One region of the Bradyrhizobium ingae genome, then DNA from elsewhere that is predicted to be linked to it. Evidence: predicted binding sites of a transcription regulator. Region 1 holds the regulator's gene; the other holds the start of a gene.
What was found. Region 1 encodes PhoB, which activates phosphate uptake and scavenging genes when phosphate is short. Its sites were predicted from a motif close to TGTCATNNANCTGTCAT; they were not measured.

Region 1 (15,735 bases):
AAGCCGGAAGACCGCGCCGCGCTCGGCATCAGTGAGGGCTTTATCCGCTTCTCCGCAGGGCTCGAGCATTGCGATGATCTGATCGAGGATCTCACCGCGGCGCTGGAGAAGGCGTGAGGCAGCGAAGCGCGATGAGATTGGGATGAATCGTCATCGCGCTTCAGGTTATTGTTTGAGCATGATCTCCGCGCAGACGCGTTCCGCGTTTGTCGCGAGGGAAAACCGCTTCACGCGTTTCCGGATCATCTCAGGCCTGACATGACCGATACATCGCCTTTAACGGCCTTCCGCGCAGGAAGATCGTTCGGGGCGTCAGGCCGCCGCGGTCGGTGATCCACCGTCGTACCGGCATCGGATACATCCAGTAGAGCATTCGGGTCGCGCCGGGATTTGTGACGGGGCGTCCACGCGGGCCGAAATCCCACGCTGCGTGGAAGGCGAGTTCCGCCTGCGACGTCACGCAAATTCTGTCCGCGGGGATGGTCGCCAGGACGATGGTACAAGCCGAGGCACAGAAACCATCGATGATGACAGACTGGCCCGAAGCGCGCAGTCTTTCATATCGGTATACATATTTCCCAATTCGCCCGCCGGGATCATCCGTAATCCGCACGGCGGCATCACTTGCGCGCGATCCGAGCAGCAATAGCGCAGCGGCCACCAGCCTCGCCCAGCACTTCATCGCATCGCCCCGACAGGTTGCACCACCCCGCGCTGCGTCATCAGCCTGTTGGATCAGCCTCGATCCGGACTTGATCTAGATCAACGAGGCGCCCCGTCAGCGCGAACGCACCTTGATCCAGATCATGGCTTGTCGACGCGCCCCCTCATCACACTACCGCAGCAAGCGAGGCCCGACGATTTCGTCGGCGCCGCCCGTCGCATGCGCACGTGGAGCAAGCCGATGTGGATTTTGATGTACGTCTTCTCCTACTCAGTCAGTCCGGCCGCGACAAGCGACAGGGCGGAATGGAGGCTCCTCCCAACAGTGGTGTTTCAGGAATTCTCGAGTGAAGAGCGATGCAAGGCAGCCAAGTCGACGCTCGAAGCCAGCTTGAGAGACGCGGGAGCCAAGCTGAGGAGCGGCTTGGAAGATCTGCGAAGCATAGGCAAGGCTGACCCGGAGCAGATCATCATTGCCTTCAATGTGGAATGCCTTCCGAAATAAGGTCGGCGCAGGGTCGTGGATGTCGAGAACGGCGCGAGCGAGCCGGTCGCGCCGCGAAGCCTCCGCGAAGGGCCAGGCATCTCGAACGATAGCTCTCCCCCTGCGAGAGAGAGGCAAGATTGCTACATCGGCCGGTACGTCCGCACGTCCGCAGGCACATTGACGCCGAGCTTGATCTGGCCGACTGAGCGGATGATGTCATCGCCGAGGAGCTGCGCGAAGCAGGCGTAGCCCCAATCATTCATGTGCAGGCCGTCGGAGATGACGAAACTCTCGACCGGAATGGCCTGCTTCTCGTGCCAGTCGCGCATCACCTCGAAGCGAGGGAAGATGCCGACGTGGCGGAGCTCGGCAACGCGGCCGAGCAGCTTCACCATCTTGCCGGCGCTCTCGGGACGCTCGGTGACACGCGGCGAATATTGCGGATCGACCAGCACGACGTCGGCATCGCCGGCTGCCTGGATGCGCGTGATGCCGTCCTCGACGAGCTTTGCGGTATCGCCGGGATCGAGATTGCGCAGAACCGCATTGGTGCCGACCTGCCAGATCACGAGATCCGGATGTACATCGATCACCTCTTTCTGGAGGCGCTTCATCATCTCGGGTGCGTCCTCGCCACCGACACCGGCATTGATGACGGCAATGTTGGCGCTCGGATATTGCCGGTGGAGCTGCGCAGCGAGGCGGTTCGGATAATTGAAATCAGGCGAGCTTGCACCGAAGCCCGCGGTCGACGACGATCCGAACGCAACGATCACCACCGGCTTGCCCGCGATCAGCTTGCTCGCGACATGCGGCAGCGAGCCCATCGATTTCGCGCCGTCTTTGGGCGGCAGGCACGGCACGCGGCTGAAGATGTCGCCGGCCGACTTGGCGACCTGCTTGACCTTGTCGATGGCCCGCGCTGTGAGGCCGCGCTGCTGGGAAGATTCTTGCTGGCTGGCGGTCGCTGTTTGCGGCCCCGGCGCCGGATTGGCGGCTTGCGATGCCGTCGGCGCGGCGGCCACGGCCTGCGCGCGCGCGGACGACAGTGGCACGGGCATCAGCAGCGCGGCCGCCATGGGCGCAGCCAGCCATGCCGTCAGGCGAAAAGGGCGGAAAGAACTCATTTACGCTAAACCTCAATTTTGCTGCTGGGCCGGACCGAGATGGGCGGCATCGACGACGAACTGCGCCAGCGCCCGGCCAAGGCAATCATGGACCTGTTTCGCCAACTCCGGTCCGCGCGCCGGATTGAACAGGTCGAACTGACCCTGATCATTCCATTGACGCATGATCGCGAAACGATCGAACAGCGGGATATCATGCTCCTGCGCCACCACGCGCATATTGTCGAGATAGGGCGGCACCGAGATCATGGTTTCGGTCCGCGGGCTGTACTGCAAGTTCATCAATATAACGTCGGCCCCCGCGTTTTGCAGCGCAGTAACGCCATCGGTGACGGCACCGCGGAACTCATCGGGATCGACAGATCGGATAGCATCCACGGTCCCGGTCTGCCAGATGACCAAAGTAGGCCTTTTCGCTTCCATAAGCTTAACGAAGGTCGATGCGGCCTCTTCTGCGGTCTTCTTGCTCTGTAGTTCTACGGAGACGTGCAGCGGTTCCGACGGCAGCTTCTCCTTCAAGATCGCCTGAAGCCGGGCCGGATAGGAGCTCTCTTCCGACGACGGGATGGTGGTCGACCGGCTGCCGATGACCAGGATTTCGAGCGGTTTTGCACTGCTCACAGCCTCGGCGACCTTCGGAAGCTTGCTTTCGGTGGCGAGCAGATAGGACGGCACCTCGCACGCCGCAGGCCCTGCGGGTGCTTGAGGCGCAGCATTATCCTCGGCGCGCGCGGAAGGCGCGGCGAGTGCACCGCATAGCAGGATCAGGCTCAGGAGAACCTTCGCCTTCATCAGCCCCCTCCCGCCAGATCGGCGTTGCCGACGGCGTTTTTGGTTTTAGAACCGCTCTTGTCAGCCACCTGCTTGTACCACGAAATCACCCAGGCCATGGCCCACATGATCAGGATTCCGCAGAGACTAATCAGCGCATGCATGCCCGGGCCGCCGGACACCTCGGCCAGGATGAAATGGCCGGCAAAGGCCAGGAACACGCCGAGGCAGAAAATCTCCAGAGAATGCTGGCCGCAGATGATCAGCGGCCTCAGGAGCGGCGATTTCAGACCCGGCCAATCCCGCGGCAGGAAACGGACGGTGAGCGCGGCCAGCGCCAGGAAATGCGTGAAACGCAGCACGTCCAGATCGGTCTTGTCGATCGGATACATCCACTGCTCGATCCGCTTCGGCATGAAGTGGGAAAGTTGCGGCACGTACCACGTCAGCGTCACGTAGAATGCCGCGGCCAGATAGGCGATCGAGATCCACATCGTCACGGGAGATGCCAGGATGCGCGACATGCGCCGCGCCCCGCCGAGCGCGCACCAGGCACCGAATACGAACAGCAATTGCCAGGCGAGCGGGTTGAAGGCCCAGAAGCCATTCGGATAGGCCGAAAAATAGAGATCGAACTGCCAGGTCACCGCATAGAGCACGACCGACAGGCCGAGCGTGAGATCCGGCCTCCATTTCATCAGCCAGAGGATCAGCGGCAGCGCCAGCATCAACACGATATAGAGCGGCAGCACGTCCATGTTGACGGGCCGGAAGCGCAGCAGCAGCGCCTGCACGATGGTGACGTCGGGCTGCTTGAGGAAATCCATGATCCCCATCTCTTCCGTGTAGAGCGGGTTCTCGAAGCTGGTCGCGACGTAGGAGATTTCCGCGAGGAAGATCGTGAACAGGAAGACGTGGGCGACGTAGATCTGCCAGACCCGGCGCAGGATCCGCGCGGTGGCGATGACGAAGCCGTTTTCCAGCATCGCGCGGCCGTAGACGAAGGCCGCGGTGTAACCCGAGATGAAGATGAAGATCTCGGTGGCGTCGCTGAAGCCGTAGTTGCGGATGGTGAACCAGGTCAGCAGGTTCGGCGGCAAGTGGTCGATGAAGATCAGCCACAACGCCAGCCCGCGGAACAGGTCGAGCCGCAGCTCGCGCTCGCCGATGACGGGCAGCGTGATGGCGGGCGCCGCCGCGCGCGGCTTCTTCTCCACGGAGGACTTCGCGTCCGCGGTTCCGGCGACCGGCGATCCCGTCACTTGGTCGGCAATGGTCATCGGGGCCAAAACCCTTGCGCAAATCGCAGCGTTTGAGGAGTGTACCGGGCCAGTGGCCTGCTCGCAAAGCGACCGGATCACATTGGAGTGTAACTAGGGTGCCAATTCGGGCGGCACGATGTCGCTGACGTCGCGGACCACGATTGGTTCCCGGCAAGCTTTTCGTTATGATGGCAACATGTACCGTGCTGTGACCCGCCAGATCGAAGTGACCGTCGAGCCGAACTTTGTGCCGGAGCAGTCGTCGGGCTCGCGGTACTTCTGGTCCTACACCATCGTGATCACCAATTCCGGCGATGAGACCGTGCAGCTCAAAACGCGGCACTGGATCATCACCGACGCGACGGGGCGGCAGCAGGAGGTCAAGGGCGAAGGCGTGATCGGCGAGCAGCCGATCCTCGCGCCCGGCGAACGCTACGAATACACCTCCGGCGTCCCGCTCTCGACTGCCTCGGGCTTCATGACCGGCCGCTACCAGATGGTCAACGAAAGCGGCGAGCGTTTTGAGATCGACGTGCCGACGTTCTCGCTGGACAGCCCGGACAACAAGCGCGTTTTGAACTGACCGTCCCTGCTCTGCTCGCACGGCGCAAGAGAAAGGTTCAGCGCCTCGCGCAGTTACATCACCCGGATTGGCAGAGTGACTCTGACAGCACGTCCAGCAGGATACAGAACATCGAGCACGACCATGTCCGAGCCAAGATAGCCGCGCTGCGAGACGTAGGTGGCCTCAACTCCGGGCACGCGACGGCGATTGCAGACGTTCCGGACATTGCCTTCTGGAAAGTTCGGAAATACGCCGGAATGCCGAATCGAGACACGGCCGTGCTCGGGCGCTTGAGCGACCCGCAACACCACCGCGCCCGCAGAGGTGCAATCGGGATTGGTAGACCAGGCTCGGTAAAGCATCAGCGGATGTCCCGAAGCGACGATCTTTTCCGCCTGTGCGATCCCAGCCGACAGCAACAACGCCACCACGCTCAACGTAAACCGCATTCCATCCCCCACCCCACAATTGGCGAGGGAACCATACACGCTATAATTGCCCTGCGTCGAGCGAGCACGCGCGCCTCCAACGTATTTTTCGGTCAATTGCGCAAAACGGAAGCAATGGCGCTAAGCGTTCTCCACGCCCGCCTCGTGCGGCGTGAATTGATACACCGAGCTGCAGAATTCGCAGGTCACGACGACCTTGTCTTCCTTGACCATCGCGGCACGGTCATCCGGCGAAAAGCTCTTCAGCATCGCCGCCACCGCATCGCGCGAGCATGAGCATTGCGCTTTCAGGCTCTGCGGATTGAACACGCGCACGCCGCGCTCGTGAAAAAGGCGGTAGAGCAGCCGCTCGCCTGAGAGATCGGGATCGATCAGTTCGACGTCCTCCACCGTGCCGATCAGCGAGCGCGCTTCGGCCCACGCATCGTCCTCGGCAACGGTATGCGGCGTGGTGCCTTCGGGCGCGTCGCCGGGATGCAGGTCGGCCTGCCGCGCACGCTCCGGCGCCTTCGGCAGGAATTGCATCAAGAGGCCGCCGGCGCGCCAGCGGTGCTTGCCGCCGTCGCTCGAGCGCCATTCCTCGCCGACGGCGAGGCGCACCTTCGTCGGGATCTGCTCGGAGCGCAGGAAGTATTCATGCGCGGCGTCTTCCAGGCTGCCGCCGTCGAGTGCGACGAGGCCCTGGTAACGGCTCATATCCGCGCCCTGGTCGATTGTCATGGCGAGATGGCCGCGGCCGAGCAGCGAGCCGGAGTCCTTGGCCTCGCCAAGCCGCGAGGCGTCATAGCGGGCATAGGCGCGCAGGCGGTCGGGAGCCTTGAAGTCGACCACCAGGAACGACACCGGGCCGTCCGTCTGGGCCTGGAGGATGAAGCGGCCTTCGAATTTCAGCGCCGAGCCGAGCAGCGTGGTCAGCACGATGGCCTCGCCGAGCAGCTTGCCGACCGGCGCGGGGTAATCATGCTTGGTGAGGATATCGTCGAGCTCGGGCCCAAGCCGGGTCAGGCGTCCGCGCACGTCGAGCGCATCGACCTCAAAGGGCAGCACTGCATCGTCGACGGGAACGGAAGATGGCGCGCGAACCGGGCTTTCGAGCCCGGCCTTGATATCAGGGGATTGGGAGACCATGGCGCTCTATCTGGGGTCGGAGGGGGTGAAATGGAAGGGGGCGGGGCAACCCAACCCGGACGCTGTTTTGATCGCAAACGATACCGCAAATTCGGTGTTGCCCCGGGGCGCGCATAGCGCGAGCCCGGGGCCCATAACCACAGGATTGTGTTGTGGCGCGAGATGACAACTCCGGGTCGTCACCAAACCACCCCTGTTGGCTGTGGATCCCGGATCTGCGCTCCGCTTCGCTGCGCTTGTCCGGGACGACGACCGAACATGAGGCGAAAGCAACTCCATACTGCCGTCGTCACGGATTTCTCACTATCGTCCGCCGGACGACAACCAATCACTTCACCGCGTCAAAGCACCAGGCCAGAATGCCCTTCTGCGCGTGCAGGCGGTTTTCGGCCTCGTCGAACACGACCGACTGCGGACCGTCGATCACCTCGTCGGTGACCTCCTCGCCGCGATGGGCGGGCAGGCAGTGCATGAACAGCGCATCGGGCTTGGCGAGCGACATCAGCTTGGCGTTGACCTGGTAGGGCTTGAGCACGTTGTGGCGGTGCTCGCCTTCCTTGTCCCCCATCGAGACCCAGGTATCGGTGACGACGCAATCGGCGCCGCGGACAGCCGCCTCCGGATCGGTGCCGAGCATGATCGGGGCGCCCGTCGCCTTGACCCAATCGCGCATCGGCTTTTTCGGCGCGAGCTCCGGCGGGGTCGCGATATTGAGGTTGAACTTGAAGCGCTCGGCGGCGTGCGCCCAGGAGGCAAGCACGTTGTTGTCGTCGCCGGTCCAGGCCACCGTCTTGCCCTCGATCGGACCGCGATGCTCCTCATAGGTCATGAGGTCGGCCATCACCTGGCAGGGATGGGAGCGCCGCGTCAGCCCGTTGATGACGGGCACGGTCGCGTTCGCGGCAAGCTCGAGCAACGCATCGTGATTGAGGATGCGGATCATGATGGCATCGACATAGCGCGACAGCACGCGCGCTGTGTCGGCGATGGTCTCGCCGCGGCCGAGCTGCATCTCGGCACCCGTGAGCATGATGGGCTCGCCGCCGAGCTGTCGCATGGCGACATCGAACGACACGCGCGTCCGCGTCGATGGGCGCTCGAAGATCATCGCCAGCGTCTTGCCCTCGAGTGGCTTGACCGGCTGATGCGCCTTCTGCTTCGCCTTCATCGCGGAGGAGGCGGCGAGCATGCTCCTGAGCTCGGATAGCGGCAGCTCGTTAATGTCGAGAAAGTGCTTGGGCGTCTTGCTCATCAGCTTGCCGCCCGTGCCTTGAGATTCGATTCAATCGCCGTGCAGGCGCGCTCGAGCCGTGTGACGCCCTCCTCGATCTCCGCTTCCGTGACGATCAGAGGCGGCAGGAAGCGCACGACATTGTCGCCGGCGCCGACAGTCAGAAGTTTTTCCTCGCGCAGCGCCGTGACGAGATCGCCAGAAGGCACCACGGCCTTGATGCCGACCAACAACCCCTCGCCGCGCACCTCGCTGACGACGTCGGGGTGACGGTCGATCACGGCGGCGAGCTTCTGTTTGAGCAGCAGCGACATCTTCTGCACGTGATCGAAGAAGCCGGGCTTGAGCATGACGTCGAGCACGGCGTTCGCTGCCGATACGGCGAGCGGATTGCCGCCGAAGGTCGAGCCGTGCGAACCGGGCGTCATGCCGGAAGCAGCCTCGGCCGTCGCAAGGCAGGCGCCGATCGGAAAGCCGCCGCCGAGTGCCTTCGCAAGCGACATCACGTCCGGGGTCACGCCGAGGCGGCGATGCGCAAAGAGATCGCCGGTGCGGCCCATTCCGGTCTGCACCTCGTCGAACGCGAGCAACAAGCCATGTTCGTCGCAGAGCTGGCGCAGCGCGCGATAGAAGGCAGGAGGCGCCGAGCGCACGCCGCCCTCGCCCTGGATCGGCTCGATCAGGATGCCCGCGGTCTGTGGGCCGATCGCCTTCTTGACGGCTTCCAGATCGCCATGCGGCACCTGGTCGAACCCGTCCATCGGCGGACCAAAGCCTTCGAGATATTTCGCGGACCCCGTGGCGGCGAGCGTTGCCAGCGTGCGGCCGTGGAAGGCGCCCTCGAAGGTGATCATGCGGTAGCGCTCGGGATGGCCCTTGGTGGCGTGATAGCGGCGCACCACCTTGATCACGCATTCCATCGCCTCGGCGCCGGAATTGCAGAAGAACACGAAGTCCGCAAAGCTCTCGTTGCAGAGCCGGATGGCGAGCTTCTCGCCATCCGGGCTCTGAAACAGGTTCGACATGTGCCAGAGCTTCGTGGCCTGCTCCTGCAGAGCCTTGACCAGGGCGGGGTGCGCATGGCCCAGCGCATTCACAGCGACACCCGATGTAAAATCGAGATAGCGCTCCCCGTTTGTCGCGACCAGCCAGCAGCCTTCGCCGCGCTCGAAGCCGAGCTCGGCCCTGGCGAAAACGGGAAGCAGATGCGTCGCGGCGCTCTTGTTCATGGCGGTCACTTGGATGTTGAGGCCGGCTCACGAGACTGCCTTGCGCAGCGCATCATTGACCTGCCCGGAAAACGAAACGTGCCGCCTTTTAAGGGCGGCACGTGTCACTATTTTATGCCTGGAAAAACCGCTGTCAATGCCGCCAGAAGGCCCTGCAAGGCACGCGATCCGTAGTCTTGCGGTGGCGATTTTAAGTTCTTTTAGCGACGGAACATGTGGACGCGGAGCCGCAGACTCTTGCGCGGGAGTCACGCCATATTGTAGCGTTTCCCCCGTCAGATACGACATCTCGTGCAGCAGTTCTGATCCTCTGAGTCCTCTTGTACCGGCGTAACGTTCAGGTGCGTTTTTCGCGCCCGGCGAGCCTTAAGGGATTCTGATGGCACGGGTTTTTCGAAGCTTAGACATCGCCACGCGGCCCCAAGGATTGAGGGTGCGCGGCGAGGGGAAGGGTGCAATGACGGTTTTGACCTGGTCCGACGATCGCGTCGAGCAATTGAAAAAGCTCTGGGAAGCCGGGCTTTCGGCCAGCCAGATCGCTGCCGAGCTCGGGAACGTGACGCGCAACGCCGTAATCGGCAAGGTGCACCGGCTGGGCCTGTCCGGCCGCGCCAAGAGCCCGTCCTCGGCGGCTCCCCGGCCGCGCAAGGCGCGCCCCGCACAGCACATGATGCGGGTGAGCCGCCCGATCTCCCGCGGCAACACCGCCCTCGCCCAGGCCTTCGAGGTCGAGGTCGAGCCCGATCCGATCACCTACGACAACGTCGTTCCGATGAGCCAGCGCCTGTCGCTGCTCGAGCTCAACGAGGCGACCTGCCACTGGCCGGTCGGCGATCCCTCGAGCCCGGATTTCTTCTTCTGCGGCGGCAAATCGCTCTCGGGCCTGCCCTATTGCGCGCAGCATTCGCGCGTTGCCTACCAGCCGGCCGCCGACCGCCGCCGCGCACCGGCCAAGCCGGGCACGCGCTGAGCTCAGCCACAAACGACAACGTCCCGGCGCAAGGCCGGGACGCCTGGTCGAGGAATGTCAGCGCGCTATCCGGCGCGTTTTTTTTACGTCTGTTCCGCCTTCGCAAACCGATCATCCAGCGCGTAGCCGGCGCCGCGGACGGTGCGGATCGGGTCCTGCTCGCGGCCGAGATTGAGCAGCTTGCGCAGGCGCCCGATGTGGACGTCGACGGTGCGCTCGTCGATATAGATGTCGCGGCCCCAGACACTGTCGAGCAGCTGCTCGCGCGAGAACACGCGGCCGGGATGCTCCAGGAAGAACTCCAGGAGGCGATATTCGGTCGGACCGAGGTCGATCGGCCGCCCGGAGCGCGCGACGCGGCGCTTCTCGCGGTCGAGCTCGATGTCGCCATAGGCGAGGATGGACGCAAGCCGCTCTGGGCTCGCACGCCGCAAAAGGCCTTTCACGCGTGCCAAGAGCTCCGGCACCGAGAACGGCTTGACGATGTAGTCGTCCGCACCGGTCGCAAGTCCCCTCACCCGCTCGCTCTCTTCGCCGCGTGCGGTAAGCATGATGATCGGGAGCTGCTTGGTGTCGGGACGGGTGCGCAGGCGGCGGCACAGCTCGATGCCGGACAACCCCGGCAGCATCCAGTCGAGCACGATCAGGTCCGGAATGTGCTCCTTGAGGCGGGTGTCGGCGTCGTCGCCGCGCATCACCGTCTCGACATCGTAGCCGTCGCCTTCGAGGTTGTAGCGCAACAGCTCGGTCAGCGCTTCCTCGTCCTCAACAACCAGAATGCGTGCGCCCATGGCGTCGTCGCTCCTTAAGTGTTCGGCACAGTCGTGGCGAAGGTGGTCATGTCGCCCTTCGGACGCTTGTCCGCGATGGCCTGACCTTCGATCATGTAGAAGACGGTTTCGGCGATGTTGGTCGCATGATCGCCGATCCGCTCGATGTTCTTGGCGCAGAACATCAGGTGGATGCAGAACGAGATGTTACGCGGATCCTCCATCATGTAGGTGAGGAGCTCGCGGAACAGCGAGGTGCAGATCGCGTCGACTTCCTCGTCGCCCTTCCACACCATCATCGCCGCCGGCAGGTCATGCGCGGCATAGGCGTCGAGGACCGACTTGACCTGCTGCTGCACGAGGTCGGTCATGTGTTCCAGGCCGCGGAACAGCTTCAGCGGATGGAAATCGGTCTCGAGCGCGGCCACGCGCTTGCCCATGTTCTTGGCGAGATCGCCGATCCGCTCCAGATCGGTCGCGACGCGCATGGCGCCGACGATCTCGCGCAGGTCGACCGCCATCGGCTGGCGGCGCGCGATCGTGAGCACGGCGCGCTCCTCGATCTTCTTCTGCAGCGCGTCGATCTCGGCGTCGGTCGCCACCACGCGCTGGCCGAGCGCGACGTCACGGCGGATCAGCGCATCGACGGAATCGACGATCATGCGCTCGGCAAGGCCGCCCATCTCCGCAACGAGCCGCGTGAGCTCCTGCAGGTCGGTGTCGAAGGCCTTTGCGGTATGTTCAGAAGCCATTTCCTGTCTCCTCAGCCGAAGCGGCCGGTGATGTAGTCTTGGGTACGCCGGTCGCTGGGCGACGTGAAGATCTTGCTGGTCTCGTCGAACTCGATCAACTCGCCGAGATACATGAAGGCGGTCTTGTCGGAGACGCGCGCCGCCTGCTGCATGTTGTGGGTGACGATCGCGATCGTGTAGTTCTCGGCAAGCTCCTGGATCAGTTCCTCAACCTTGGCGGTCGAGATCGGATCGAGCGCCGAGCACGGCTCGTCGAACAGGATCACCTCGGGACGGACCGCCACGGTGCGGGCGATGCAGAGACGCTGCTGCTGGCCGCCGGAGAGCGACAGGCCGGAGGCGTTGAGCTTGTCCTTGACCTCGTTCCACAGCGCGCCGCCGCGCAGCGCCTTCTCGACCCGGTCGTCCATCTCCGACTTGGAGATCTTCTCGTAAAGGCGGATGCCGAAGGCAATGTTCTCGTAGATCGTCATCGGGAACGGCGTCGGCTTCTGGAACACCATGCCGACCCGGGCTCGCAGCAGGTTGAGGTCGAGCTTGGAGTCGAGGATATTGGTCTGGTCGAGCATGAGTTGACCGGTGGCGCGCTGGCCCGGATAGAGGTCATACATCCGGTTGAAGATGCGCAGCAGGGTCGACTTGCCGCAGCCGGACGGGCCGATGAACGCCGTGACGCGGTTGGTGCCGAGCGTCATGTTGATGTTCTTCAGCGCGTGGTGCTCGCCGTAATAGAAATTGAGGTTGCGCACCGTCACCTTGGCCGGAGCCTCGGGCAGTATCGGCGAGGCCTGACGCCCTGTGGAACTTACGGAAACGGACAGATCGCTCATTTTGCAGTCCTCTCGGCGCCTAGAATGCGCGCGCCAATGTTCAGGGCAAGCACGGTCAGGGTGATCAGCAGCGCCCCACTCCAGGCCAGCTGCTTCCAGTAGGCGTAGGGGCTCTGCACGAAATTGTTGATGGTCACCGGCAGGTTCGCCATCGTCTTGTTCAGGCTGAGGCTGAAGAACTGGTTCGAGAGCGCGGTGAAGAGCAGCGGCGCGGTCTCGCCGGCGACGCGGGCAGTCGCCAGCAGCACGCCGGTGATGAGGCCGGAGCGCGCCGCGCGGTAGGCGATCCGCTTGATCACCAGCGAGCGCGGCAGGCCGAGCGCGGAAGCCGCTTCGCGCAGCGCGTTCGGCACCAGCAGCAGCATGTCCTCGGTCGTGCGCAGCACCACCGGGATCACGATGACGGCGAGCGCCAGCGCGCCGGCGATTGCCGAGAAGCCGCGCATCGGCACCACCACCGCGCCATAGATGAACAAGCCGATGATGATCGAGGGCGCAGACAAAAGGATGTCGTTGATGAAGCGGATCACCGAGGTCAGCTTGTCGTTGCGGCCGTATTCGGCGAGATAGGTGCCGGCGAACAGGCCGAGCGGCGCGCCGATGCCGACGCCGATCACGGTCATGATGATCGAGCCGACGATGGCGTTGCGCAGGCCGCCCTCGGTCGAGCCCGGAGGCGGAGTGTCCGCGGCGAAGATCTGAAGGTTCAGACCGGTGAGGCCGTTGTAGAGCAGCGTGATCAGAATCAGCGCGAGCCAGGTGACGCCGAAGGCGGCGGCACCGATGCAGAGACCGCGGATGACGATGTCCTTGCGGCGGCGGCGTGCATAGATCGGGTTCATGTTAGTTCCCCGCCTTCTTTTCCAGCCGCAGCAGCATCAGCCGCGCGCCTGCGAGCACGAAGAACGTCAACACGAACAGAAGCAGGCCGAGCAGGATCAGGCCGGACTGATGCAGGCCGTCGCTCTCGGCGAACTCGGATGCGATCGCCGCCGAGATCGTGGTGCCCGGCGCGAAGATCGAGGACGAGATGCGGAAGGAGTTGCCGATGATGAAGGTCACCGCCATGGTCTCGCCAAGCGCGCGGCCCAGCGCCAGCATGACGCCGCCGATAATGCCGACGCGGGTATAGGGGATCACCACGCTGCGCACGACCTCCCAGGTGGTGCAGCCGACGCCGTAGGCAGCCTCTTTGAGCACCGGCGGCACGGTCTTGAACACGTCGACCGAGATCGAGGTGATGAAGGGCAGCACCATGATCGCGAGGATCAGCGAGGCGTTGAACAGGCTGAGATAGGATGGTGGGCCGGCGAAGATCGCTCCCAGCACCGGAACGCCGTCGAACAGCTTGATCATGAAGGGCTGGAAAGTGTTGGCCAGGAACGGGCCCAGCACGAAGAAGCCCCACATACCGTAGATGATCGAGGGAATGCCGGCGAGCAGTTCGACCGCCATGCCGATCGGGCGGCGCAGCCATTGCGGGCAGAGCTCGGTGAGGAAGATCGCAATGCCGAGTCCGACGGGAATGGCGATCAGCATCGCAATGAAGGAGGTGACGAGCGTGCCGTACATCGGCCCGAGCGCGCCGAGCACCGGCGGATCGGCCGACGGCGCCCAGCGCTGCGTCCACAGGAAGGAGAGGCCGTATTCTTTCATCGCCGGGAAGGCACCGACGATCAGCGACAGGATGATGCCTCCCAAGATCAGGAGCACCGAGATCGCGCTGAGCCGCGTGATCCAGTAGAAGGTCACGTCGCCGAGCTTGAACGCGCTCAGGGCCTTGGCGCGATCATACGGTCCGGCGTCGTCGACGATATCGCTCTGAACGGCCATCTCTGCCACGCCGATCCCCTGTACCAGTTTACTTACGCTTATTGTCGGTCTCGTGCCCCGGATGCGGCGCAACGCGAAAGCGGCACGACGCTGATCCGGGGCATCAAGGTCTACCGGGTCCCGGCTTAGCGGTGCGTCATTTCATGCCGCACCGCATCCGGGACACGAGAGCCGTTTCGATCAGCTCTTGATCTCAGCAGCCCAGGTCTTCTCGATCAGCTGGACGACGCTGTCGGGCATCGGGATGTAGTCGAGCTCCTCGGCCGCCTTGCCGCCGTTCTTGAACGCCCAGCGGAAGAACTTGATGGCTTCCTGCGAGGCGGCCTTGTCGGTCGCATCCTTGTGCATGAGGATGAAGGTCGCCGCGGTGATCGGCCAGGACTTGTCGCCGGGCTGGTCGGTCAGGATCACGTAGTAGCCGGGCGCCTTGGACCAATCGGCGTTGGAAGCGGCCGCCTGGAACGCCTCGACCGTCGGCTGCACCGGCTTGCCGGCCTTGTTGACGAGGCCGGTGTAGGTCAGCTTATTCTGCTTGGCATAGGCGTACTCGACATAGCCGATCGAGTTCTTGGTCTGGCTGATGTTGCCCGACACGCCTTCGTTGCCCTTGGCGCCGACGCCGACCGGCCATTCGACCGCCGTGCCCTCGCCGACCTTGCTCTTCCAGTCCGCGCTGGCCTTGGAGAGGTAGTTGGTGAAGTTGAAGGTGGTGCCCGAACCGTCGGAGCGGCGCACGACCGTGATCGCCTCGGAAGGCAGCTTCACGTTCGGATTGAGCTTCTTGATCGCGGCATCATCCCACTTGGTGATCTTGCCGAGATAGACGTTGGCGAGCGTCTCGCCGTCGAACACCAGCTCACCGGCCTTCACGCCCTCGATGTTGACCACGGGAACGATCGCGCCCATCACCATCGGCCACTGCGCGAGGCCATCCTTGTCGAGCTGCTCGGCCTTGAGCGGAGCGTCGGTCGCACCGAAGGTCACGGTCTTGGCCTGGATCTGCTTGATGCCGCCGCCGGAGCCGATCGACTGGTAGTTCAGGCCGTTGCCGGTCTCCTTCTTGTAGGCGTCAGCCCACTTCGAATAGATCGGGAACGGGAAGGTCGCGCCGGCGCCGGTGATGTCGGCAGCGAAGGCCGACGTCGATGCGGCCATCAAGCCAGCAGCGACGATGGTTTTGATGAAATTCATGCTGGTCTCCATAGTGGGGAGCGAAGCGCCATGCGCGCCCGATCGCGCTCCCGCGCCGCCCCTTTAGGAGCAGTCGGTAGTGCTTTTACGAAGGTTTCATGACAGTCGGATGACAGGCTCAAGCGACTGAAAAGGCTTGCTTTTCAGCTTGAGGCGGGGGGCCTGACCTGGGGAAAACAGGCGGTGAAAGTGGCGCCCTGCTTGAGCACGCTTTCGATCAAAAGCCGGCCGCGATGCCGGTTAACAATATGTTTCACCAGCGATAATCCAAGGCCCGTCCCGCCCTGCGAGCGGCTATCGCCGACGTCGACCCGGTAGAAGCGCTCGGTCAGCCGCGGCAGATGTTCCGGCGCAATTCCGGGTCCGAAGTCACGCACCATGACGCGGATTTCCGGCGAGCCGTCGGCTGCCGTGACCATGGTGAGCGAGACGATCACCCGCCCGCCCGAGGCGCCGTATTTCAGTGCGTTCTCGATC
Region 2 (15,735 bases), on a different contig from region 1:
CGCTGAACAATCGCGGCATTGCCTGGCGCGACAAGGGCGCTTTCGATCGTGCGATCGCCGACTACGATCAGGCGATCCGACTCGAGCCCGAATTCGTCACGGCCTATTACGGCCGCGGCCGCGCCTTCCAGGACAAGCACGAGCTCGACCGCGCCATCGCGAATTACGACAAGGCGCTCGAACTGCTGCCGACCTACGCGCTTGCGTTGCATTGGCGCGGCGTGGCCAAGCGGGAGAAGGGCGATGTGGCCGGCGGCGATGCGGACATCGCCGCCGCGAAGAAGCTCGAGCCCGATCGGCGCTAGGCCGGCCTCGCGACGTCGGCCGATGCCGACCGCCTTCGCGGCGCGGTGGAAGCCCCCGGTACCGGTCGATCGGCGTAACCCACCAGAACTGAAGTTCCCGCTGCAATCGGCATTGCCGCAGGTGCGCGACCGCGCTAAATGGTAGCGGTACCATTCGCCCGCGGCCGCGCGGGCGGCCCGCCAGAAAGTCGCGGCGAGAACACCAGGGAGTCAGTTTCGATGTCGGCCACGCCCCAAACCAAAGCCCAGCGTCCGTACCGGGGTGTCTTCCCAGTCGCACCGACCATCTTCAATGAGCGTGGCGAACTGGATCTCGAAGGCCAGCGCCGCTGCATCGACTTCATGATCGATGCCGGTTCGAACGGCATCTGCATCCTGGCCAACTTCTCCGAGCAGTTCGTGCTGACCGACGCCGAGCGCGAGACCGTGATGCATGCCGTGCTGGAGCACGTCGCCGGCCGCGTCCCCGTCATCGTCACCACCACCCATTTCTCGTCGGCCGTGTGCGCCGCCCGCAGCAAGCAGGCGGAGGCCGCCGGCGCCGCCATGGTGATGGTGATGCCGCCCTATCACGGCGCGACTTTCCGGGTGCCCGAAAAGGGCATCGTCGAGTTCTTCAAGGCGCTGTCGGCGGCGATCGAGATTCCGATCATGATCCAGGACGCGCCGGTCGCGGGCACGCCGCTGTCGGTCGAACTGCTGGCACGGCTGGCGCGGGAGTTTTCCAATATCCGCTACTTCAAGATCGAGGTCCCCGGCGCTGCCGCAAAGCTGCGCGGCCTGATCGAGGCGGGCGGCAAGGATATTGAAGGCCCGTGGGACGGCGAGGAAGCCATCACCTTGATGGCCGATCTCGACGCCGGCGCCACCGGCGCAATGACCGGCGGCGGCTATCCCGACGGCATCCGCCAGATCATCGATCCCTATTTTGCCGGCAAGCGCGAGGAGGCCAAGGCTGCCTATGAGCGCTGGCTGCCGCTCATCAACTACGAGAACCGCCAGTGCGGCCTGATCGCCTGCAAGGCGATGATGCAGGCCGGCGGCGTGATCAAGTCCGACGCCGTGCGCCACCCCCTGCAACCGCTGCACCCGGCCACGCGCGCAGGCCTGCTCGAACTCGCCAAGGAACGCGACGCGCTGGCGCTGCGCTGGGGGAAGTAGAGCGGTTCTGTCCCCAACGTTGTCCCGGCTTTCGTCGGGACGACGTTGAGTTCTTTAGCGCCTACAAACTCCGCTCGTCGTCCCGGACAAGCGCAGCGCCGATCCGGGACCCATAACCACAGGCTTTGGTTGTTGCGAAGACTTGTGGTTATCCGCGCGCGCAACAACTTCTCCCCGGGGTTATGGGTCCCCGCCTCCGCGGGGACGACACCGAGTGTGAGGTAGCGATCGAGCCCGTCTCTCGCCAGCCCCATTCGACCAAGCGTCGAATTGGCGCGCTTCGGTGCGGTTTCGCGCGGCTGTACGATGACGTAGTCTTCCCGGGCCAACCAGGCCTGCGGAGCGTCTCGAGACATCACGCGTCAGCACTTCATTATGCCGTTATCCCGAGCCAGGTTGGTGCAAGCCGACGCAAACAGGGAGGCAGTGCCATGACAATGCGGCCAGATCCGACCTTCCACGCATCGCCAAGACTCGCGATGGAAGCACCGCCCGAAAACTTCGCCTATACGCTGCTGCTCAGCCCGGATTTCTCCAAGCCCGACGCACTTGCTGTGATCGACGTCAGGCCGGGATCGCCGACCTACAGCCAGATCGTCCATACCGTGACGATGCCGAACAAGGGCGACGAGTTTCATCACTTCGGCTGGAATGCCTGCTCTTCGGCATTGTCTCCGCTCGCCGGGCATGCCTTCATCGAGCGGCGCTATCTCATCATTCCCGGGCTTCGCTCGTCGCGCATCTACATCATCGACACCAAGCCCGATCCGACCAAGGCGAAGATTCACAAGGTCATCGAGCCGGAGGAGGTGTTCAAGAAGACCGGCTACTCACGCCCCCATACCATCCATTGCGGCCCGGACGGCATCTACGTCAGCACGCTCGGCGGTGGCGGCAAGGATGGCACCAGCGGGCCTCCCGGCGTCTTCATCATGGACTGCGAGACGTTCGAGGTGCTCGGCCGCTGGGAGATCGATCGCGGCCCGCAGACGCTGCATTATGACTTCTGGTGGAATCTGCCGCGCGATTACATGGTGACGAGTGAGTGGGGCCTGCCGCCGCAGTTCGAGAACGGCATCGTTCCCGAGGATCTGCTGTCGAACAAATACGGCCATCGGCTCCATTTCTGGGATCTCCGCGCCCGGCGCAACGTCCAGACCATCGACCTCGGTGCCAACCATCAGATGGCGCTCGAGGTGCGGCCCGCGCACGACCCGGTTCGTGAATATGGCTTTGCCGGCGTGGTGGTCGATACCACCAATCTGGAAGGCTCGATCTGGACCTGGTGGCGCGAAGGCGGAAAATTCCACGCCGAGAAGACGGCGACGATCCCGCCGGAGCCTGCAGCCAAAGAAAAGCTTCCGCCGCTCCTGCAGGGCTTTGGTGCTGTGCCACCACTCGTGACCGACATCGATCTGTCGATGGACGACCGGTTCCTCTACGTTTCCTGCTGGGGCACCGGCGAGATGCGCCAGTACGACGTCAGCGATCCCCGGAAACCCAAGCTTGCGGGCTCGGTGTACACCGGAGGCATCGTGCGCTGCGCGTCGCATCCGAACGGCAAGGCATATGCGGGTGGCCCGCAGATGGTCGAGATCAGCCGTGACGGCAAGCGGGTATACTGGACCAATTCGCTCTACTCGACCTGGGACGACCAGTTCTATCCCGATGGCGTTCCCGGCGTCGAAGTGATGGCCAATGTCGGTCGCAACGGCGGCCTCGAGCTCGCCAGCGATTATTTCGTGAGCTTCCCGGAAGGATATCGGGCTCATCAGGTCAGGCTTGAAGGCGGCGACTGTTCGACGGATTCCTTTTGCTATCCGTCGGCCTAGGAGAGGCGAGCCGGACACTTGCCTGGCTCTGGCTCGCGCTCCTTGCGAGCGGCATCTATCACGGACTTAATCCGGGAATGGGATGGCCGCTCGCGGTGTCGGCGGGGCTCATGGAAAAAAGCCCACGTGCGCTGTTCGGCGCGCTGGGCGCTCTGTCGGCCGGCCACCTGCTCGCAACGTTCCTGGTGTTGCTGCCGTTCGCGCTGCTGCTGGCGCTGGCCGAGTGGCAGCGTCCGATCCAGCTCGGCGCGAGCTTTCTCGTGATCGGGTTCGGCATCTTTCGTCTGGTCGATCGCCGTCATCCGCGGACACTGGCGCGGATCCCGCCAACGCGGTTGGCCCTGTGGTCGTTTGCCGTCGCCATCGCCCATGGTGCCGCGTTGATGCTGGTGCCGATCTATCTCGGATTGTGCCAGGCCGCCGACCTTGACGCGGCCCACCAGGCGGCCGGCGCTCTCGTCACGGCAAATCTTGCCACGGCTGTGCTGGTTTCGCTGGCGCACGTCGTTGCGATGGTGATCGCGGGCGGTTGCCTTGCGTGGCTGGTCTACCGCTATCTCGGTCTCAAGTTCGTATCGCGAAGCTGGTTCAATCTGGATGCCGTCTGGGCCGTGAGCCTCGTCCTGGTTGGCGGCGCTGCCCTTGCGTTCAATCTCGCAGGCTGGCGATGAGGCGGAGCGAAGACCTATCACCGTCACCCTGAGGTGGCCGCGAAGCGGCCCTCGAAGGGCGACGGCCCCGCGGCATCCCGGCCGTCCATCCTTCGAGGCTCGCTACGCGAGCGCCTCAGGATGACGGGACCGGCAGCGCGCCCATCGACCTATCTTATCAACGGCCACTCTCCGATGATGTGAAAGCGTGCCCCTGCGGTTTCCTGTCGGAACAGCGCGATGCGGTCGATCGCAAGCGTTTCGAGCTGCAGGGTGGCAAACCGCTTCCGCAGCATGTCGACGATGGGCCCGCGTCGGTCCGCATCGAGCCTGCCCGTGAGCGTCATGTGGAAGCGGAATTCTTCCATGACGTAAGGGTAGCCCCAGCGATCGAGATAATCGCGCTGCCGCTCGGGCAGCTTGTCCGGGTTGCGCCTCGCGCGATCCTCCGCCGTCAGCGGTGCACGAAACGCATCGAAGTCGCGCACGCAATCGGCGGCGAGCCGTGTCAATTCGCTGACCGGTTCAGCCGGGATCACCGCGATAAAGCCGCTGATGGAATCGACGATTGGACGAATCACGGGGATCGGCCGCGGCTTGCCGGAAAACGCTGCGCACGCAGCAACCAGCTCGGCCTCGGCCTTGCCCGACGCGAGCGCCATCGGCGCTTTCAGCGTGCCGTGAAAACCATATTTGCGGGGATCGGCCGTGACGTCGTTCCAATCGGCCGCAAGGTCGAGTGCCTCTGCGGGGAAAGGCAACTGACGGCTGCTATGGGCATCATAGCCAAGCAGCTCGGCGCCGAAGCGCGACAGCGTGCTGTCGGCATCGGCGGCGTAGTAGATCGCGTAGCGGGGAAAGCCTGTCATTGCGTCAGATATAGCGGGTTTAGACGGCGGCGACAGCCTCGCGCGGCGCTGCGGCTGAGCCGAGCAGGCGCGTGGCATCGGTGAGATGCACCAGCCTGCCGGCGGCAATGACCGCGACCACCCGCGGCCGCAGCGGCACGGTGTCGTCGACCAGCAGGATGTCGGCGCGCCGTCCCTCCTTGATCACACCGCGATCGGACAGGCCTGCGGCCTCTGCCGGTGCTTCCGAGATCAGCTTCCAGGCGTGCGCCAGCGGAAGCACGCCATCGGCTGCGAGCCGGAACGCGGCGAGCAGTTGCGCCGGATAGTAATAGTCCGAGGCCAGCACCGAGCAGAGCCCTTTGGCGATCATGTCGGACGCCCTGGTCCAACCGGTGTGGCTGCCGCCACGCACCACGTTCGGCGCGCCATAGATGATGGCGTCGCCGGCCTCTGCTGCCGCGCGCGCCGTCTCTTCGTTGACCGGAAACTCGGCGATCGCAGCACCCATGTCCCGATACGCCTTGCGCATCGCCGGCGTCGCATCGTCATGCGAGAGCATCCGCACCTCGGCCGCGCGGGCCGCCGCGGCAAGCCGCGCCGTCGTCGCCGGGACGTCCGCTGCGCGCGCAGCGACACGACCGACCAGCTCTTCAAAAGCCGCGTCGGACAATCCGGTCCGGTCAACCAGGCGGCCGCGTTTGTTCGGCTTTGAGAGATCGCGGATAGTCGAAGCCATGTGATCGTTGAAGGCGAACAGATCGATCCGCCCTTCGGCGAGCCATTGGCCGAGCTCGTCCTCGGCGTCGAGATTGTAGGTCTCGTGCCGCAGATGGAAGCGGGTGTCGGCAGCAAATTGCGGGCGCAGCCGCTCGATCGCCTCCAGCAGGCGCCGCGCATTGTCGCCGGAGCGCAAGCCCGGCTCCCACGACCAGGTCGTGCCATGGAAGACGGTGGTGATGCCGTTGCTGACGGCCTGCCGGTCGCTGTCGGCGAGCGCCACGTCGATCGGGAAGTCGACCCCCGGACGCGGCATCATCTGCCGCTCGAAGGCATCGCCATGCAGGTCGACGATGCCCGGCAGGACCAAAAGATTGCGAGCGTCGATCGCAAGTGGCGCGCGTGTGCGGCCGCGATCGATCGCTGCGATATCCTGCCCGGACACGACGAGTGAGGCTTCGACGATCTCCGAGCCGATCAGGGCCCGGCCGCCTTCAAGGAGGATTTCGGTCACGCGGGGACGCTTCGCTGGCTGGGGGAGGACTGGTTGGCAACGAGCCGTGCTTCGTACTTTGCGAGGAAATCTTCAATCCCAAGCTTGCGGAAATCGGGCAGGGCGTCGCGCAAGCTTTCGTGATCCCAGTCCCACCAGGCGAGCCTTGCCAGCCGGCCGGCGATCTCGTCGGAGAAGCGCCGCCGGACCGGGCGGGCCGGATTGCCGGCGACGATCGTGTAGGCGGGCACGTCCTTGGTGACGATGGCGCCCGCGGCCACCACCGCGCCGGTGCCGATATTGCGGCCCGGCAGCACGATCGCGCCATGGCCGATCCAGACGTCATGGCCGATATGAACGTGGTGCTGGCGTCGCCAGTCGAAGAACTCGGCATCGTCGCTCTCGCCCGGAAAATACGCGCTCGCACGATACGTGAAATGCGCCTGGCTGGCGCGCTGCATCGGGTGATTGCCGGGATTGATGCGCGTCATCGCCGCGATCGAGCAGAATTTTCCGATCGTCGTGTAAGTGATCTGCGAATCGTTCACGACATACGAATAGTCGCCCATCGTCACCTCGTGCAGGATCGTGCGCGCGCCGACCTCGCAATAGGCGCCGAGCTTGATCTCGTGCAGCGTGGCCGTGGGATCGATGGTCGGTTGGACCGAAAGCGTTTTGGCGACCATGGTGCATCCGTCAACTGGGGGAGCATTCGTCTTCGAGCGGCTCGATGACGATGTCATGACGCAGAGATGACAGGGGACGGTGTGCGTAGCATCGCCGCACCGCGCCGTCCCCGTCACACAAATGTAAAGCGCCGGAGTTAGCGGTTGGGCCCAGCTGGTCGGGAGCCCCTGCATGCTGGTAGTTGAAGGTCTGACGTGCCGCTTCGGCACAAAAGCCGCGGTGGACGGTGCTTCGTTTGAAATCGCCCCAGGCGGTTTTGTCGGCGTGATCGGACGTTCCGGCGCCGGAAAGTCGACCTTGCTGCGGACCATCAATCGCCTGGTGACGCCAACGGAGGGACGCATCCTGTTCGATGGCGTCGATGTCACCGCGCTGCGCGGCAAGGAGCTGCGGCAATGGCGCGCCCGTGCGGCGATGATCTTCCAGCAGTTCAATCTTGTCGGCCGGCTCGACGTGCTCACCAATGTGCTGATGGGACGTCTTGCTGCAATGCCGGCCTGGCGCTCGCTGACGCAGGCCTGGCTCGAGGAAGACACGGCGCTGGCGATGTCGGCGCTCGAGCAGTTCGATATGGCCTCGCTCGCTGCCCAACGCACCGATCAGCTTTCCGGCGGCCAGCAGCAGCGGGTCGCGATCGCCCGCGCGCTGGTGCAGCAGCCTGATCTGATCCTCGCCGATGAGCCGATCGCTTCGCTCGATCCGCGCAACACCAAGATCGTGATGGATGCGCTCTTACGCATCAACAAGCATTTCGGCATCACCGTGATCTGCAACCTGCATTCGCTCGATCTGGCGCGCAGCTATTGCGATCGCCTGATCGGGATGGCTGCGGGCCGGGTGGTGTTCGATGGCGCGCCGTCGGCGCTCACCGAGCACGTCGCGCGCGAGCTCTACGATCTCGAAGCCAGCGAAGTCATGGGCGGCCTGCCGTTGCCCGTCCCCGAGGCCGTCCCAGCGTTCGGTACGGCTGCCGCGGCCTGAGCCGCGACCCAAGTTCTGCGTTCACCGCGTCCAACCGATCAAGAGGGTATCATGATCACTCGTCGCATCGTCCTTGCCGGCGCCGCCGCGCTGGCCTTCTCCGCTTCCGCTTCCGCCGAGGACTGGAAAGCCAAATATCCTGAGCTGACTTTTGCGGTTGTCCCGGCCGAGAACGCCTCGGGCGTAACCGACCGTTGGGCCCCGTTCATGAGCTATCTCTCGAAGGAACTTGGCGTGAAGGTCACGCTGCGGATCGCGAACGACTACGCCGCGGTGATCGAAGGTCAGCGCGCCGGCAACATCCAGATCGCAAGTTATGGGTCGGCCTCGTTTGCGCGCGCACGGCTGACTGGCGTCAAGACGGACGCCTTTGCGAGCGATCTGAACGCGGACGGCGGTACGGGCTATTACTCGGTGTTCTTCGTCAAGACGAGCAGCCCCTACAAAGGCATCGACGACCTGAAAGGCAAGAATCTCGGCCTGGTCGATCCGAATTCGACCTCAGGCAACAACGTGCCGCGCTTTGAGCTCGACAAGATGGGCATCTCGGATGTCGACACGTATTTCAGCAAGGTCGTCTTCACCGGCAGCCATGAGAACGCGATCCTCGCCTTGGCGCAGGGCACGGTCGATGTTGCCGCCAACCAGTGGACCAGCGACGACGATTCGACGCTGGCGCAGATGCTGACCAAGGGCATGCTGAAGAATGCCGACGGCTCGCCGATGAAGAGGGAAGATTTCCGCATCATCCACAAGTCGGCGCCGATCATTGGACCGAACATGTATGCATACAGTTCCGATCTTCCCGATGACCTGAAGGCTGCGATCGCCAAGGCATTCTTCGACTCGCCCACCAAGGACAAGGCTGCGTTCGACCGGTTGTCCGACGGCCAGAAGAAGGGGTTTCATCCCGCAACCACCAAGGACTGGGATGGCACGATCGAACTGATCAAGTTCGTCGATGCGCTAAGAAAGAAGAAGGCGTCCTGATCAAAGGGACGACGTAACTCGAGCCGGGTCGTTCGACCCGGCTCTTTCTCTGATGGGCCACGGTCACTGCCTCCATGACCATCGCGGTTTCGCTTCTTCCCGAGCAGCAATTGGCGGCGCTGAACGCGGCCTATCGCCAGGCGGTGGCGCGCAAGCGCGCGCGGTTATTGGCCGGCGGCATGGTGTTCATTGCTGCGCTGATGCTCGCCGCGATCGGGGCCGAAGTGAACTTGCGGACGCTCTTCACGTATTTCGGCAACTTCGTCAGCTATTTCGACCGTATCCTCACCCTCGACAGCGGCCAGCGCGTCTGGACCGATCCCGGCGAGTGGCTGTGGGGCTGGTACAAATGGGGCAAGCTGCTCGGCGAGACGCTGCTGATCAGCTATGTCGGCACGCTGATCGGCGCGGTCTGCGCCTTCTGCCTGAATTTTCTCGCGGCTGAGAACACCTCGCCGGCGCCCTGGTTGCGCTTTACTGTTCGCCGCCTGCTCGAATTCGCTCGCACCGTGCCGGGCATCGTATTCGCGCTGATCTTCGTCATGGCCTTCGGGCTCGGGCCGATGGCCGGTGTGCTCGCGATAGCCATTCATTCCACCGGCGCGCTCGGCAAGCTGTTCGCCGAGATCGTGGAGAATGCCGACATGAAGCCGGTCGAAGGCGTGCGCTCGACCGGAGCGAGCTGGCTGTCCTGCATGCGCTTTGCCGTGCTGCCGCAGGTCTCCGCCGGCTATGTCAGCTACGCGCTGCTGCGCTTCGAGATCAATGTCCGTGAATCCTCGGTGATGGGTTTCGTCGGCGCCGGCGGCATCGGCCAGGAGCTCGTGGTCGCGATCCGCAAGTTCTACTACTCCGACGTCAGCGCCATCCTGTTGATGATCGTGCTCACCATCTTCATCATCGACATCACCACCGGCTGGTTGCGCGCGCGCCTGTTCGGCAGGGATGCACGGCCATGAAGGAAGTCGAGAAACCCGACGCTGCAGCGCTGCGGACGAAATACCCCGATGTCTTCGAGCGCCCGGCGGCTGCGCGTCTGGCGACGCCGGCCATGATCGTGGCGGCGCTCGCCTTGTTCGTCTTCGGTCTCAACGATCTCGGTTTCGAGCCGGCAAAGTTCATCGCGGGCCTCAAGCAGCTCGGCTGGATCACCATGATGATGGTCCCGCCGGACCCCGGAACGTCGCTGCCGCTCTATCTGAAGGCGCTCGGCGAGACGCTGTCGATCGCGCTGCTCGGCACCACGCTGGCCGCAACGCTGGCGCTGCCGGTTTCCCTGCTCGCGGCGCGCAACGTCGTGCCGCCGAACATCATCCGCTTTCCGGTGCGGCGCTTCCTTGATTCGATCCGCGGCGTCGATACCCTGATCTGGGCGCTGGTCTGGATCAATGTCGTCGGCCTCGGCCCGTTCGCCGGTGTGCTCGCGATCATGGTCTCGGACTTTGGTGCACTCGGAAAGCTGTTTTCCGAGGCGATCGAGGCGGCCGACAAGAAGCAGGTCGAGGGCATCAGGGCATCGGGCGGCAATGCCTTGCACGAGATTCGCTTCGGCCTGATGCCGCAGGTGCTGCCGGTCATCGCCGGCCAGGTGCTCTACTTCATCGAATCGAACACCCGCTCGGCCAGCATCATCGGCATCGTCGGTGCGGGCGGCATCGGCCTTCAGCTCGCCGAGCAGATCCGCGTGCTGGAATGGCAGAAGGTATCGTTCCTCGTCCTGATGATCCTGGTCGCTGTCGCCGCGATTGATTTCATTTCCGGCAAGGTGCGCTTCGCCATCATCGGACGGCGGGCGGTGGCGTAGGTCGCGAACTCTTCCTTCTCCCCTTGCGGGAGAAGGTGGCGCGAAGCGCCGGATGAGGGGTTCTATCCGCGAACTTAACTGCAAGCGATACGCGCGGACAGAGGCCCCTCATCCGGATCGCATCTGGCGATGCGACCCGACCTCGCCCGCAAGGGGAGAGGTGCACCGTCCGCGTGGTGACACGTTCACCCGTTCTCCACCAAAAACTCCACCCGCTCCGCCGCAAAGCGTGAGCGCTTGGTCACCAGCGGCTTGCCGTCGGGGTCGACGTCGGTCGAATCGACCACCAGGATCGGACGACCCAGCGCGAGATCAAGCCGCGCGGCGTCGGTTGCGTCGACAATGCCGGCGGTGATCCTGGTCGAGCCGCGGCGGTAGTCGCGGACGCCGTAATGCGCGAGCAGCTTCGTCATCGAGCGCGTGGCGGCGAACACCGCACCCGCATCGGGAAAGAGTTCGGCCGACAGCCAGGACGTCGAGACGCAGATCGGCGTGCGGTCGGCAAAGCGCACGGATTCGATCCGGACCAACCGCGCGCCGGTCTTTACGCCGAGTTCTCGTGCCAACTCCCGGCTCGCCACGTCCTCCGACGCCTCGATCAACTGCCCGCGCGGCTCGCGGCCGCCGGCGCCGACGATCTCCGAGAAGCGCGTGCGCGAGCGCAAGGGATAGGCGAGCTTCTGCGCCTCGACATAGGTGCCGCTGCCGCGCTCGGCGCGCACCAGGCCGCGCTCGGCGAGCGCCGCCAGCGCGCGCCGCACCGTATGGCGGTTCACGCGATAGGTCTCGGCGATCTCCATCTCGCCCGGCAACTTTTCGCCCGCTGCAAAGCGGCCGTCGGCGATGCCGCGCTCGATGCCGTCGGCGACCAGGCGCCACAGCGCGACGCCGGAGGAGGCAGTGTCCTGAAGGCTCATGTCGACGACAAGCCCATCTCCAAAATCACACGATTGTCACGAAACAGTCATGGCGCTTCATTATCAAGTTGTCTATTATCATAGACAACTTGAATCCGGCAAGCCTGGTGAATGATTTGAACCCGCAACATAGCCTCAAGACCCGGCGCAAGGCGGCGATGGCCGTGCTGGTGCATGCGGACGCAGATGATATTGCCGGCCGCCTTCGCGCTATCGCGTTGCCGCGGCATGACGATCTGCGTGTGCCCGAGAACGGCCTCGTGATGCTGCGCGGCCGCGTCGGCGGCGATGGCGCACCGTTCAACCTGGGCGAGGCCACCGTGTCGCGCGCCGCGGTGCGGCTTGCGAGCGGCGAGGTCGGCTTCGGCTATACGCTCGGCCGCGACGGTGCGAAGGCGCGGCTCATCGCCCTCTGCGACGCGCTCGTGCAGTCGGAAGAGTTCGCGGGGGCCATCGAGCGGGATGTCGTTGCGCCCTTGCGCGCGGACCTGCACGCGCGACAGGCGCAGTGTGCCGCGCAAACGGCGGCGACGAAGGTTGATTTCTACACCATGGTGCGCGGTGAGGGGTGAGGCCATGACCACGATTGCGGAACTGCCGCCGGGTTTCGCGGACAAAGTGTTGTCGGCGCAATCGACCTTTCGCTCGGTCATGAATGCGATGGCGCGGCCGGGCTCGGTGCAGCGCATCGTGCCGGTCGCGGGCACGCCCGGTCCCATGATGCGCGGCACGGCGGCGATCGCGCTGACGCTGTTCGATCACGATACGCCGCTTTGGCTCGATGCGCGCATGTCGGAGAGCTCCGATGTCCTGAAATGGCTGAAGTTCCACACCGGCGCGCCGGTGATCCAGAATCCTTCGGTCGCGAGCTTTGCGCTGGTCGCCGATGCTGCCGCGCTTCCTTCGCTCGAGCGGTTTGCGCTCGGCAGCAATGAGTATCCGGATCGCTCGACCACCTTGATCCTGCAGGTGGAAAGCCTCAACGCGGGGGCCGCCTTCGAGCTCCGTGGCCCTGGCATCGACGGTGTGACGATCCTTCAGGCGGCGCTCAGGCCTATCGACCTGTTCGAGCGCCTGCGCATCAACGAGCCGCTGTTTCCGCGCGGCATCGACGTCGTGCTGGTCGCCGATGACGACGTGGTTGCGATCCCGCGCACCACGCGGGTCGTGAACAAGGGAAGTTGAAGTATGTATGTCGCAGTCAAAGGCGGCGAACGTGCCATCGAGAACGCCCATCGCCTGCTGGCGCATGTGCGGCGTGGCGAGCAGAGCGTGCCCGAAATTTCGCTCGACCAGATCTCCGAGCAGCTTGGCCTTGCCGTCGATCGCGTCATGAGCGAAGGCTCGCTCTATGACCGCGAGCTTGCGGCGCTCGCGATCAAGCAGGCGCGCGGCGACCTGATCGAGGCGATCTTCCTGGTCCGCGCCTTCCGCGCCACCCTGCCGCGCTTCGGCGCAAGCGAGCCGGTCGACACCGGCGCCATGCGGGTGCAGCGGCGGGTGTCCTCGACGTTCAAGGACATTCCGGGCGGGCAAATTCTTGGCCCGACCTTCGACTATACGCATCGCCTGCTCGATCCGACGCTGGCCGAGGGATTTGTGCCCGAGGCGCCGGCGACCGCCGAAGCCTCGCCCGCGGCCACGCCGCGCGTGACGGACATTCTGGGGCGCGACGGGCTGATCGAGGCCTCGCCGCACGCTGAAAAAGGCGCAAGCGTCGGCGATCTCACGCGCGAGCCCCTCAACTTCCCCGCCGACCGCGACCTGCGCCTGCAAAATCTCGCGCGCGGCGACGAAGGCTTTCTGCTGGCGATGGGTTACTCGACCCAGCGCGGCTACGGCCGCAACCATCCCTTCGCCGGCGAGATCCGCTTCGGCGAGGTCGAGGTCGAATTCTTCGCCGAGGACGTCGGCTTCGCCGTGCCGCTCGGCGCGATCGAGCTCACCGAATGCCAGATGGTCAACCAGTTCAAGGGCTCGGCCGCGGAAGCGCCGTGCTTCACCCGCGGCTATGGCCTCGCTTTCGGCCAGAGCGAGCGCAAGACCATGTCGATGGCGCTGGTCGATCGCGCGCTTCGGGCGCGCGAGCTCGGCGAGGAGGTGCTCGCACCGGCGCAGGACGAGGAATTCGTGATGTCGCATTCCGACAACGTCCAGGCGACCGGCTTCGTCGAGCATCTGAAGCTACCGCACTATGTCGACTTTCAGTCCGAGCTTGGCCTGCTGCGCAAGCTGCGTCAGGAATTTGCCGAGGCCAATGATGCCGGGCCGATGAAGGAGGCCGCGGAATGAACGCGCCCGCCTACAACTTCGCCTATCTCGACGAGCAGACCAAGCGGATGATCCGCCGCGCGATCCTGAAGGCGATCGCGATCCCCGGCTATCAGGTCCCGTTTGCGAGCCGCGAAATGCCGATGCCCTATGGCTGGGGCACCGGCGGCGTGCAGGTCACGGCCGCGATCCTCGGGCCGGACGATGTGCTGAAGGTGATCGACCAGGGCTCCGACGACACCACCAACGCGATCTCGATCCGGAAATTCTTCGCCAAGACCGCCGGCGTTGCGACGACGACGGCGACGATCGATGCGACCGTGATCCAGACCCGTCACCGCATTCCCGAGACGGCTCTCGGCGAGAACCAGGTGCTGGTCTACCAGGTGCCGATCCCTGAACCCCTGCGCTTCCTCGAGCCGCGCGAGACTGAGACGCGTCGCATGCATGCGCTTGCCGAATACGGCCTGATGCACGTCAAGCTCTATGAGGACATCGCGCGCTTCGGCCATATCGCAACGGCCTACGCCTATCCGGTGAAGGTGAACGCCCGCTACGTGATGGACCCGTCGCCGACCCCGAAATTCGACAATCCCAAGATGGACAATTGCCCGGCGCTGCAGCTTTTCGGCGCCGGCCGCGAGAAGCGCATCTATGCGATCCCGCCTTACACGCAGGTAGTGTCGCTCGATTTCGAGGATCATCCCTTCGAGCCCTATCGCTTCAACGCGCCCTGTGCGCTCTGCAACGCCGAGAATTCGTATCTCGACGAGATCGTCACCGACGACAAGGGCGGACGCATGTTCGTGTGTTCCGACACCGACTTCTGCGAGGAGCGTCAGACGGCTGGCCATCACGGCAACCTGAGCGCCGCGCCATACAAGGAGACGGCGCAAAGGGAATCAAATGGCTGAGCATGTGCTTGAGACCGATCAACCGCTGCTGGTCGCGGACGCCCTGAGCAAATCCTACGGCAGGATCGCGGCCTGTCGCGATGTCTCCTTCGCGCTCTATCCAGGCGAGGTGTTGGCGATCGTCGGCGAATCCGGCTCGGGCAAGTCGACGCTGCTCCAGCTCCTGTCGGGCCAGCTTGCCCCGAGCGGTGGCCGCGTGTCCTACCGGATGCGCGACGGCGTCACGCGGGATCTCACCACGCTCGGCGAAGCCGAGCGACGCTTTCTGTTCCGCACCGATTGGGGCTATGTGCATCAGGACCCCGCGCAGGGCTTGCGCATGGCTGTCTCCGCCGGCGCCAACGTCGGCGAGCGGCTGATGGCTGTGGGATGGAATCACTACGGCCGCATCCGCGACACCGCCTCGAACTGGCTGGAGCGCGTCGAGATCGACGTCGCACGCATCGATGATGCGCCGCGGACCTATTCCGGCGGCATGCGCCAGCGTCTGCAGATCGCCCGCAACCTCGTCACCGAGCCGCGCCTCGTCTTCATGGATGAGCCGACCGGCGGCCTCGATGTTTCCGTGCAGGCGCGCCTGCTGGACCTCCTGCGCAACCTGGTTGCCGAACTTCACCTCGCCGTCATCATCGTCACCCACGATCTCGCGGTCGCGCGCCTGCTGTCGCACCGCGTGATGGTGATGAAGGGCGGCCGCGTCATCGAGACGGGTCTCACCGACCAGGTGCTCGACGACCCGCGCGAGCCCTATACTCAACTCCTCGTCTCCTCGATTCTGCCGCCATGAGCCGCCCGATGACTGCCATGATCGACGTCGCCGACGCGCAAAAGACCTTTACGATGCACCTCCAGGGTGGCGTCGAACTGCCCGTGGTGCGAGGCGTGACCTTCCACGTCGATCCGGGCGAATGCGTCGTGCTGTCCGGTCCGTCCGGTGCGGGCAAGTCGTCGATCCTGAAGATGATCTTCGGCAATTACCGCTGCGACGGCGGCCGCATCGGCATCCGTCATCGCGGCACGCTGATTGATCTTGCCAGCGCCGAGCCGCGGCAGATCCTCAACGTCCGGCGCGATACGATCGGCTATGTCAGCCAGTTCCTGCGCGCGGTGCCGCGCGTTGCGACCATCGACGTCGTCGCCGAACCGCTGATCGCGAGCGGCG

Region 2: a site for PhoB is predicted at 11,423-11,439, ahead of phnF (phosphonate metabolism transcriptional regulator PhnF). Genes of this name have one in related genera too.

The regions. Positions count from the first base shown of each region.
Region 1 covers NZ_JBVUBB010000015.1:95,091-110,825, forward strand. Annotated here, with positions in the region: gene ACV1FX_RS21930 (O-succinylhomoserine sulfhydrylase) at 1-117, shown strand, start outside; gene ACV1FX_RS21935 (hypothetical protein) at 248-682, opposite strand; gene ACV1FX_RS21940 (hypothetical protein) at 812-1,168, shown strand; gene ACV1FX_RS21945 (SGNH/GDSL hydrolase family protein) at 1,291-2,277, opposite strand; gene ACV1FX_RS21950 (SGNH/GDSL hydrolase family protein) at 2,290-3,069, opposite strand; gene ACV1FX_RS21955 (OpgC domain-containing protein) at 3,069-4,328, opposite strand; gene apaG (Co2+/Mg2+ efflux protein ApaG) at 4,507-4,893, shown strand; gene ACV1FX_RS21965 (hypothetical protein) at 4,947-5,306, opposite strand; gene ACV1FX_RS21970 (Hsp33 family molecular chaperone) at 5,445-6,452, opposite strand; gene argF (ornithine carbamoyltransferase) at 6,781-7,704, opposite strand; gene ACV1FX_RS21980 (acetylornithine transaminase) at 7,704-8,912, opposite strand; gene ACV1FX_RS21985 (GcrA family cell cycle regulator) at 9,370-9,882, shown strand; gene phoB (phosphate regulon transcriptional regulator PhoB) at 9,966-10,673, opposite strand; gene phoU (phosphate signaling complex protein PhoU) at 10,688-11,404, opposite strand; gene pstB (phosphate ABC transporter ATP-binding protein PstB) at 11,416-12,234, opposite strand; gene pstA (phosphate ABC transporter permease PstA) at 12,231-13,076, opposite strand; gene pstC (phosphate ABC transporter permease subunit PstC) at 13,078-14,067, opposite strand; gene pstS (phosphate ABC transporter substrate-binding protein PstS) at 14,248-15,258, opposite strand; gene ACV1FX_RS22020 (ATP-binding protein) at 15,402-15,735, opposite strand, start outside.
Region 2 covers NZ_JBVUBB010000011.1:153,083-168,817, reverse strand. Annotated here, with positions in the region: gene ACV1FX_RS18810 (tetratricopeptide repeat protein) at 1-305, shown strand, start outside; gene ACV1FX_RS18805 (dihydrodipicolinate synthase family protein) at 525-1,466, shown strand; gene ACV1FX_RS18800 (selenium-binding protein SBP56-related protein) at 1,898-3,298, shown strand; gene ACV1FX_RS18795 (hypothetical protein) at 3,376-3,969, shown strand; gene ACV1FX_RS18790 (DUF1045 domain-containing protein) at 4,119-4,817, opposite strand; gene ACV1FX_RS18785 (alpha-D-ribose 1-methylphosphonate 5-triphosphate diphosphatase) at 4,837-6,030, opposite strand; gene ACV1FX_RS18780 (transferase hexapeptide repeat family protein) at 6,027-6,695, opposite strand; gene phnC (phosphonate ABC transporter ATP-binding protein) at 6,868-7,677, shown strand; gene phnD (phosphonate ABC transporter substrate-binding protein) at 7,729-8,667, shown strand; gene phnE (phosphonate ABC transporter, permease protein PhnE) at 8,742-9,626, shown strand; gene phnE (phosphonate ABC transporter, permease protein PhnE) at 9,623-10,471, shown strand; gene phnF (phosphonate metabolism transcriptional regulator PhnF) at 10,657-11,388, opposite strand; gene phnG (phosphonate C-P lyase system protein PhnG) at 11,547-11,960, shown strand; gene phnH (phosphonate C-P lyase system protein PhnH) at 11,965-12,573, shown strand; gene ACV1FX_RS18740 (carbon-phosphorus lyase complex subunit) at 12,577-13,680, shown strand; gene ACV1FX_RS18735 (alpha-D-ribose 1-methylphosphonate 5-phosphate C-P-lyase PhnJ) at 13,677-14,573, shown strand; gene phnK (phosphonate C-P lyase system protein PhnK) at 14,566-15,360, shown strand; gene phnL (phosphonate C-P lyase system protein PhnL) at 15,369-15,735, shown strand, end outside.